2 linked regions of the Glaciimonas sp. CA11.2 genome follow. The protein of the gene in region 1 interacts with the protein of each later gene in a pairwise test. Links are inferred from orthologs where the notes say so. Each region holds a gene or a part of one and is shown on either strand. Other genes may lie near its edges.

Region 1 (5,142 bases):
GCCGTGCTGCCATTTTTGCCTGCAGAGATTAAACAGCTGCTCGGTTCCGAAATTAAGTTTCAGGAGGATTTTGCGGTAACTGCCACTTATCAAAGCCTGTCCAAAGGGCCCGTGCATGCCGATCTTTTCCGCAATAATGTGATGTTTGACGGCGATAAATTATCGGGCTTTTTCGACTTTTATTTTGCTGGATGCGATACTTGGCTATTCGATCTTGCCGTCACCGTTAACGATTGGTGTATCGACGTCGATACAGGAGAACTTGACGAGGTGCGCGTAGCGGCAATGCTGGACGGCTACCGCTCAGTGCAAGCGTTTAGTAGTGATGATCAAACCGCCTGGCAACCCATGTTACGCGCCGCCGCATTGCGCTTCTGGCTATCTCGTCTTTATGACTTTTACTTACCTCGCGCAGCAGAAATGCTGACGCCGCATGATCCGGCGCATTTTGAACGGATCTTGCGACAACGCATCGCTCACCCGGCTCCGGCCCTGCTCTGAATATAATGGAAAAATTACCTGCAAAAACTGGTTGGATCTGGGTAAAAAGTGGCTTTGCGTTATTCCGCAAACAACCAGCTGAAATCTCGACTCTTTTCCTTGCCTATATGTTCCTGATGCTGGCTGTCGGTATCGTACCTGTATTGGGTCAACTGCTACCGCTGATACTGATACCTGTATTTTCAATGGCGTTCATGCAGGCCTGTGTGCAAATTGAGAACGACAAACGCGTTTTCCCAAATTTACTGCTGACGGGATTTCGTTCGCCTGCAGTGAAAAATCTGTTACTACTTGGGTGCTTATACTTACTCGCCGCAATGATCGCCATTGGCGCCTCGGCATTGATTGATGGCGGCGTTTTCTGGGAAGCTATGACCGGACAGATTCCACTTGATGCCAAAACGGCGCAAGAATCGAATATGACATTAGCCATGATGTTCTCTGCCGCCGTGTACGTGCCCTTTGCCATGGGATTCTGGTACGCGGCTCCTCTTATTGCGTGGCAAAAAATGAGCGTATTCAAGGCGATTTTTTATAGCTTTTTCGCGGTTCAGCGTGAGACAAAAGCGTTTATGGTGTACGGACTTTCATGGGTCGTTTTCGGCGTATTGTTCCCTGCCATTATCAGCGTGATCGTCGCGCTGTTAGTAGGTAATGCATCGATTACGCTTATGGTGCTGTTGCCACTGTCGATCCTGCTAACAGTCGTCATGTATTGCTCGTTTTATCCCACCTACAAGCAGGTATTTGGCGAGCCGGAACCCTCTGAAAAGTAAACTCTTGTAGCTTGTTCACTTCCCCGGTCTCCCCGGAGAAGTGAATTATAAGAGATCTGATGCCTACACCTTATCCAGCTTGGCGATCGTTAAGTCCAGCAATTTCATTCCATGCTTGCCAAAGTTAATTTGCGCGCGGGCGTTTCCACCACCACCTTCGATATTGACAATCACGCCTTCACCGAATTTTTGATGGGCGACATTTTCCCCAATGCGCCAACCCACATCCTGTTTCGTGATTTTGTTTGCAATGGCATTGGCGCCATATTGGGGCTCATCAACCCATGCCGCTTTCGGGTGCGCAAACCAGCTTTGTTGCTGTGGTTGTATTTTGGGTGACAACCACTTGAGCGAGTCTTCAGGCAACTCATCGAAGAATCGTGACCGCAGGTTATAACGCGTCTGCCCGTGCAGCATTCGCGTCTGCGAGAAACTCATGTAAAGGCGCTTTTTAGCACGCGTGATAGCGACATACATCAGACGCCGCTCTTCTTCCACGCCAGAGTCTTCTTTTTGGGAATTCTCATGGGGAAACAATCCCTCTTCCAGCCCTGTAATAAATACCGCTTCAAACTCCAGACCTTTGGATGAATGCACCGTCATTAGCTGCAAGGCGTCTTGCCCGGTTTTAGCCTGATTATCTCCCGCCTCTAACGAGGCATGTGACAAAAATGCTGACAACGGCGACATGATGAACGACAGCCGTGCGTCCGCATCAATAATTTCAATCCCATCCGCGGTCGTAATAGAGGCCGCTGCCAACACATCGGCTTGCGGGCCGAGCAATGCCGGCGCTTCTACTCCAAATCCTTCTTCTGAGACGAATAAGGTCGCAGCGTTGACCAATTGCTCCAGATTTTCGATGCGGTCGGCGCCCTCGCGCTCGGTACCGTAATGCGTTATTAGCCCACTCATGCCGAGCATAATCTGCACCATTTCTGGCAACGGCAAATGCTGCGTTTCAAAGCGTGCACCTTCAATTAACTTGAGAAATGCGCCGAGAGAGGTGCCGGCCTTTCCCGCCACGTACGGTACCGCTGCATACAGCGAAATACCTTGCTGACGTGCGGCATCCTGTAGGTGTTCGAGAGAACGCGCGCCAATACCGCGTGTTGGAAAATTCACGACGCGCAAAAATGCTGAATCGTTATGGGGATTGTCCATCAGTTGCAAATACGCGATTGCATGCTTGACTTCTGCACGCTCAAAATAGCGTTGACCGCCATACACCCGATACGGAATGCCAGCTGAAAATAACGCATGCTCAATCACCCGCGATTGCGCGTTTGAACGATACAGGATCGCTATTTCGCTACGCGTTGCACCCTCATTGATCAGGCTCTTGGCTTCCTCGATAATCCACTGGGCTTCGAGTAAATCACTGGTTGACTCGTAAATTCTCACCGGCTCGCCGTGCCCAGCATCGGTACGCAAGTTTTTACCCAGACGCTTGCTATTATTAGCGATTAGCGTATTGGCAGAGTCTAGAATATGACCTTGCGAGCGATAGTTTTGCTCCAGCTTGATCAAATTTTCGACCTGAAATTCACGCTGAAAGGTACTCATGTTGCCGACATTCGCGCCGCGAAATGCATAAATACTTTGATCGTCATCGCCAACGGCAAACACCGCGCCGCCTTGCCCTGCCATCAACTTTAACCATTTATATTGAAGATCGTTGGTATCTTGAAATTCGTCCACCAAAATATGTTTAAAACGGGCTTGATAATGCTCACGCAAAGGCTGATTTCTGACCATCAATTCATAGGTGCGCAATAATAGTTCGGCAAAATCAACGACCCCTTCGCGCTGGCATTGCTGATCATAAAGGGCGTATAACTCGACAAATTTGCGATTGTAGTCATCGTTAGCTTCGACATCGTGCGCACGCAAACCCTGATCTTTTGCACCATTGATAAAGTACATCAAGTTACGCGGCGGATACTTCTCATCATCGATGCTCAATGATTTAAGCAACCGTTTGATCGCCGATAACTGATCTTGCGAATCAAGAATCTGAAACGTCGGCGTCAGCGCGGCATCCTTGTGATGCGCACGTAGCAGGCGGTTGCAGAGGCCGTGGAACGTCCCTATCCACATCCCGCGTGTATTAATCGGCAACATCGCTGATAATCGCATCATCATTTCTTTGGCCGCCTTATTGGTAAAGGTGACGGCTAGTACGCCTGACGGTGAAACTTGTCCGGTTTGAATAAGCCACGCAATGCGGGTGATCAGTACGCGCGTCTTACCGGATCCGGCACCGGCGAGAATCAAGGCTGGTTGAGCGGGCAAAGTGACTGCGGCGAGTTGTTCGGGATTGAGATTCTGAAGAAGATTTTGCATCCCATCATTATAACTGCGCGGCTATAAAAGAAGCGCGTTCCACGAGAGTGCCGAGACTGTTAGGAAGGGTATACGCTATAACATCGGCACACGGCAAGCAATAATTCACTCCAAAGAGTAAAATACTGCGTTGCAGCAAAGCAAAAATCCTGTCTGCGTTGACCTCTTAGGTTACATCCTGGTTACACCGCTTTTTGTCGATTACTCTCGCTTCCTCATCTTTCTACGTTAACTACCATGTCCGAACCAGCCCGCTTCAACCGCGGTAAGCCGTCCACTTCCGAACCTGGCATGTCGCCTGCGCCTGATTTACAGCAAGCGTCAAAGCTAGACGCGCAGCCCCTTTCAGAGGGTGCCGTTAGCTTCCATATTATCGCCACTTCTTTTTTTACTTTTATTTGCTACCTGTCAATTGGCCTGCCATTGGCGGTATTGCCTGGCTACGTCCATGTAGATTTAGGCTACAGTTCGGTGCTAGCTGGCCTCGCCATCAGTATTCAATATCTGGCCACCATGCTAAGCCGCCCGCGCGCTGGCCGCATTGCTGATTCAGTCGGTCCCAAAACATCGGTGTTGTATGGCTTAATTGGATGTACGGCAAGTGGAGCAATATTAATTGTCGCGGCATTATTGCCATCCATCCCATGGCTCAGCTTGGTTATATTGATGCTTAGCAGGTTAGTGCTCGGTTACTCGGAAAGTCTGGTTGGTACCGGGGCCATTGCCTGGGGCATTGGTCGCGTTGGATCTCAACATACCGCACGCATGATTTCGTGGAACGGCATTGCTACCTACGGCGCACTTGCAGTGGGAGCGCCATTGGGCGTCGTGATCGTTCACGCATGGGGTTTGGCATGGGTCGGCGTTGCCATTATCGGGCTGGGCGGGCTTGGTTACTATCTAGCCCGGCGCAAACAAGCCACCGCAGTGATTAAAGGTGATCACCTTCCGTTTAGAAACGTGTTGCGCCGCGTGTTGCCGCATGGTCTCGGGCTGGCCCTTGGGTCAGTCGGATTTGGATCAATTGCTACTTTTATTACCCTCTTTTATGCGAGCCATCATTGGTCTAACGCCGCCTTCGCTCTCACATTATTTGGTGGCTTTTTTGTGGGTGCCCGGCTCTTATTTGGTTCGGTGATTACACGATTTGGCGGCTTTCGCGTGGCAGTTGCCTGCTTTGCAGTCGAGGCAGTGGGATTGCTGTTGCTTGGCTTCTCCACCGCTTCTTGGGTCGCGTTATGCGGAGCGGCCCTAACCGGCTGTGGCTTTGCGCTGGTTTTTCCTGCACTAGGTGTCGAGGCCGTGCGCAGGGTGCCGCAGCATAATCGCGGAAGTGCGCTAGGCGCTTACTCCATGTTTTTAGACGTGGCGCTCGGCATTACCGGACCGTTAGCGGGATTAATCGCCACCGCATTTGGTTATCCCGAAGTATTCCTGTTCGCTGCCCTGGCTGCGCTTGCAGGTGTTGCCTTAACGATCACTCTGTATAGACGCTCGGAACAGTCGATGGGAAATATGT
Region 2 (4,965 bases), 520 kb from region 1 along the record:
AAAGGCATTTGGGATCCACGCCGGATGCGTCACTTATTCTCTAAACCGGATAAAAAAACCCAGCCGACAGGAAAGGTGAGCTGATGCTTCAACTCAACAATATCAGCAAAAACTTTGGCGGTTTGCAAGTTTTACAAGACGTTAATTTGAACGTTCCGCAAGGCGGCATTTTCGGTTTAATTGGCCCCAATGGCGCAGGAAAAACCACCGTTTTCAATTTAATCACCGGTCTATTGCGTGCTTCCGGTGGTGACATCGCATTTGATGGTCAGGATATCGGTAAAGTAGCACCGCATAAAATCACTGAACGGGGCATCGCCCGCACCTTTCAGAATATCCGCGTGTTCAAGGAAATGACGCTGCTGGAAAACGTCGTCGTCGGCATGCATGATCATATGGATTACGGCTTCGCCGGTTTGCTATTAAATCTGCCTGGCTATCGCAAAACTGAAGCAAAAGCACGTGAAAGAGCGCTGGAATTATTGTCTTGGGTGCGCCTCGATCACAAAGCGCAATTGCTGGCAGATAGCTTGTCATACGGCGAGCAACGCAAGCTGGAATTCGCCCGTGCGCTCGCCACCAAGCCAAAATTATTATTGCTTGATGAACCGGTCGCTGGCATGAATCCCTCCGAAAAAACGGAACTGATGCGAGAGATTCTGAACATCAAGGAACGCGGTTTCAGTATCTTCATGATCGAGCATGACATGCGTTTTGTGATGGGCTTGTGCGACCGAATAGCGGTTCTCAATTTCGGCCGCATCATCGCCGAAGGCACACCGGATCAGATCAAGAATAACCAGGAAGTCATTGAGGCTTATCTGGGCAAGGAAGAAGCAGAATGAAGCCAATCTTAAGTGTTCGGGACCTGGCGGTTTCTTACGGTCATATCGAAGCTGTAAAAGGGATTAATCTCACCCTCAATGAGGGTGAGATTACGGCCCTGGTCGGTGCAAACGGCGCTGGAAAAAGCACTGCCCTATTAGCGATATCGGGCTTGTTAAAACCAACGCGGGGACAGGTATTACTGGAAGACCGCGACCTTACTCGACTATCTCCTCACAAGATCGTCCAAAGTGGCGTGGTGCAAGTGGCAGAAGGCCGCGCCATTTTAACCACGCTCACCATCGCAGAAAACTTGGCTTTAGGTGCCTACACCCGCAACGACAAGACGCAGGTTGCGACAGATCTGGAATGGATTTATTCCCTATTCCCTGTCCTGCAAAAACGCAAAGAAGGTCTCGCTGGCAATCTCTCCGGCGGTGAACAGCAAATGCTGGCCATTGGCCGCGCATTGATGGCAAAGCCCCGCGTGCTGCTACTGGACGAACCATCGATGGGACTAGCACCGCTGATGATTCAAGAAATTTTCCGCATCGTTAAGGAAATCAACCGCACCGGCCTCACCATCCTGTTGGTGGAACAAAACGTGCGGCAAGCGCTACGCATTGCGCAACGTGGTTACGTGCTGGAAACCGGACAGATTGTATTGGCCGATAGCGGCGTCAACTTGCTGAACAACCCGAAGGTACTAGAAGCGTATTTAGGCGGCTGACCGTCAATGACCAAAACCGCTCGCCCAATGCAAAACGTGACACCTTATCCTTCGATAAGATGTCACGCCATGTTCAACCAAACTCAACCAAACCAGCTAATTACTTCTTCTTTGGCGGAATAAACAAATCCGTAATCGTACCCAGACCCATCTCAGCAGCAAACATCGGCGTCTCAGATAAAGTCGGATGCGCATGAATCGTCAGTGCCAGATCTTCCAGATCGGCTCCCATTTCCATTGCCAGCACCGTCTCGGCCAATAATTCACCAGCATTCACGCCAACAATCCCGGCGCCAATAATGCGTTTCGTTTTTGGGTCCCATAACAATTTAGTCATCCCATCATCACGCCCCATCGCCAATGCGCGGCCGCTTGCTGCCCATGGGAAATTGGCTTTTTCGAACGGAATGCCTTTGGCTTTGGCCTCTGTTTCCGTCAACCCCATCCATGCAATTTCTGGATCGGTGTAGGCGACCGATGGAATTGTCATAGCGTCAAATGCGACTTTATGGCCGCCAATGACTTCGGCCGCCACTTTCGCTTCGTTGGTCGCTTTATGTGCCAGCATAGGTTCGCCACACACATCGCCGATTGCAAAGATATGGGCAACGTTGGTACGTTGTTGCTTGTCTGCAGGAATATAACCACGGTCAGTGACAATAACGCCCGCTTTTTCGGCGGCAATTTCTCTGCCGTTAGGACGACGGCCGACTGCCACCAGCACCATGTCAAACAATTGTGGCTCAGGTGGCGCGCTGGCGTTGCCGTCAGCGCCTTCAAACGTAGCGCGTAAACCTTCTGGCAACGCTTCCAGTTTGGTGACTTTGGTTTTTAGGTAAATCGCTTCATAGCGTTTTTCGATACGCTTTTGCAACGGTTTCACGAGGTCGCGATCAGCGGCAGGAATCAAACCGTCAGCAAACTCAACGACCGTCACTTTGGAACCTAGCGCATCGTATACACAGGCCATTTCCAACCCGATAATACCGCCACCAATGACCAGCAATGTCTTCGGAATTTGACTTAGTTGAAGCGCACCGGTCGAGTCGATCAGTCGTGGATCATCGTAAGGAAAACCAGGAATTTTGGCAACCGATGATCCCGCTGCAATGATTGCACTTTTAAATGCGACAACTTTTGGACCTTCCGCCGTTTGCACAACGATGGTATTGGCTGAACTGAACTCGCCCTTACCCGTAACAACCTGGACTTTGCGTGCTTTGGACAAACCGCTAAGACCGCCCGTCAGTTTTTTAATGATACTTTCTTTCCAGCCGCGCAATGCATCGATATCGATCTCAGGAGCTGACATCTTGACGCCAAAATGCGCCATTTCTTCTGCTTCAGTAATCACCTTGGCAGCATGCAGCAAAGCCTTTGACGGAATACAACCGACGTTCAGGCAAACACCGCCAAGATCAGCATAGCGCTCAATCAGCACGACTTTTTGACCAAGATCGGCAGCGCGAAAAGCTGCTGTATAACCACCAGGCCCAGCACCCAACACCACGGTATCGCATGCAATATCAGCATTACCGGAGAAGCTAGCAGCCGCAGGCGCATTAGTAGGAGATGCTGTGGCAGCCGTTGCTGTGGCAGCCGTTGCTGCGGCAGCCGGCGCTGCGGCAGCCGGCGCTGCAGCAGATGCAGCCGAGGCTGGTTCAGCACCTGCGCCACTTGCTTCTACGCTCAAAATGACCGAACCTTCGGCAATTTTTTCGCCGACCTTAACTTTGATCTCCTTGACGACACCGGCGTGGCTCGATGGAATTTCCATACTGGCCTTGTCCGACTCAACCGTAATCAGCGACTGATCAACTTTAACGGTGTCGCCGACTTTGACCAATAATTCAATGATTTCGACTTCCTTGAAGTCGCCGATATCCGGGACCTTGACTTCGACCATACTCATAGGGTTTGCTCCGTTTTATCTTCCCACATAGGGATTGGGTGGTGTCGCTCCGCTGCTTTTATAGCCGAGCATGTTCGCTACTATTGGTCCGTTGCCATAACCCGCAACGTGACGCCTTATGCTATTTTCGTGACATCATCGGGCGGCCTCAGCGGATAACAAACATCATTTATCCGCCCATTTTTCTTGAGTCCCGCATATTGATCCAGCATCTTGCATTTTTTAAAAGACACGCCGTAGAAGCTTTTTCAAGACCGCTATGGCATCATCAAAAAACTATGAATTCTCAACGGAGCGGCTGAACTTTTATCGAACTCAACGCCAGCCTGTACGCCAATCTCGGCAATTTGGTGAGCGCTGAGATCCTGATCATAGACTGCATACATTCCGCCGAGCGCAAAATTTCGCCCGCTGCCGATACCCCAGAAACGTTCAAAACTAAACACTTCACGATACGAATAGATGCCGAAAATCCCATGAGGATTAGCGACCAGCGCGGTGATTTGCGATGACTCATACGGATCGTCGTCGTCTTCTTTGGTATTTAAAAAATACTGATCTTTAAGAATCGTATGGATGCTGGAAAACGTTTCAAAAATATCTTCTCTGGTATCCAGCTTGCATCCGTCGCCCATCCCTAGCATCAGCTTTCGCATCACTGGAAAATGGGCCGCAGTACCGGCCAAAGTGATAAAGGAACTGCCGACCTGAAAAATCTTATTGTTGGCTTCATAGGCATGTGACAAGCGGGTATCGCCGAAGGTAACGAGCGAATCCGACGCAATCGCGATCTGGTTATTTTTTTTAACCACAACACAGGTAGTCATGACTATTCTCCGACATATCAACGCGCAGGATGAACGTTTAGTAACAAATACCAGCCCGCACTATTAGACCGCAGGTGACCGGACGATGAGGAAACGTCTCCGCTCCTCACCCCGCTTTTACATCGTCCTAAAAAACCCCAATCCCAGCACAGTAAATGCCTGAAACATACCTTCAATGCGCCAAAATTCGACTGCACTTTACAGCAATGTTTTACGCATATCTGCCAACACTTCGCCTAGATACACGCTAAACCGTGCACCCATCGCACCGTCAACGACACGATGATCGTAAGACAGCGACATAGGCATCATCAGACGCGGCACAAATTGTTTACCATCCCAGACCGGCTTGATGGCCGCCTTGGATAGACCAAGAATCGCCACTTCAGGGGCGTTGATGATCGGCGTAAATGCTGTGCCGCCGATACCACCCAATGAAGAGATGGTGAAGCTGGCACCTTGCATATCGGGGCCTTTTAATTTGCCATCACGGGCCAGCGCCGACAGATCGCCCATTTCCTGCGCGATTTGTGCGATACCTTTTTGATCGGCATTTTTGATAACCGGCACAACCAGACCATTCGGCGTGTCAGCGGCAAAACCGATGTTGTAATATTGTTTCAGAATCAGATTTTCACCGGCGGCATCCAACGATGCATTGAAAGCTGGAA

The links. Proteins that work in one complex are often made in the same cells at the same time.
Region 2: the proteins of RGU75_RS04220 (region 1) and lpdA interact in binary tests that used the Escherichia coli proteins (3 or more experiments, as listed by UniProt). The link is inferred for Glaciimonas sp. CA11.2 from one-to-one orthologs.

The regions. Positions count from the first base shown.
Region 1 is NZ_JAVIWL010000001.1:989,144-994,285, forward strand. The notes cover bases 983-4,019. They hold RGU75_RS04220 (UvrD-helicase domain-containing protein), read right to left. Parts: upstream 3,624-4,019; coding sequence 1,341-3,623; downstream 983-1,340. Other genes in these bases: RGU75_RS04215 (BPSS1780 family membrane protein), read left to right, coding at 983-1,277; RGU75_RS04225 (MFS transporter), read left to right, coding at 3,915-4,019. Also shown: RGU75_RS04210 (homoserine kinase), read left to right, coding at 1-501; more of RGU75_RS04215, read left to right, coding at 507-982; more of RGU75_RS04225, read left to right, coding at 4,020-5,142. UniProt on the Escherichia coli protein: A helicase with DNA-dependent ATPase activity. Unwinds DNA duplexes with 3'-5' polarity. Translocates on single-stranded DNA with 3'-5' polarity. Initiates unwinding more efficiently from a nicked substrate than double-stranded DNA.
Region 2 is NZ_JAVIWL010000001.1:465,714-470,678, forward strand. What follows is about bases 1,062-3,921. They hold lpdA (dihydrolipoyl dehydrogenase), read right to left. Parts: upstream 3,468-3,921; coding sequence 1,656-3,467; downstream 1,062-1,655. Other genes in these bases: RGU75_RS01980 (ABC transporter ATP-binding protein), read left to right, coding at 1,062-1,555; RGU75_RS01990 (MFS transporter), read right to left, coding at 3,725-3,921. Outside these bases: RGU75_RS01970 (branched-chain amino acid ABC transporter permease), read left to right, coding at 1-84; RGU75_RS01975 (ABC transporter ATP-binding protein), read left to right, coding at 84-845; more of RGU75_RS01980, read left to right, coding at 842-1,061; more of RGU75_RS01990, read right to left, coding at 3,922-4,294; aceF (dihydrolipoyllysine-residue acetyltransferase), read right to left, coding at 4,493-4,965. UniProt on the Escherichia coli protein: Lipoamide dehydrogenase is a component of the glycine cleavage system as well as of the alpha-ketoacid dehydrogenase complexes.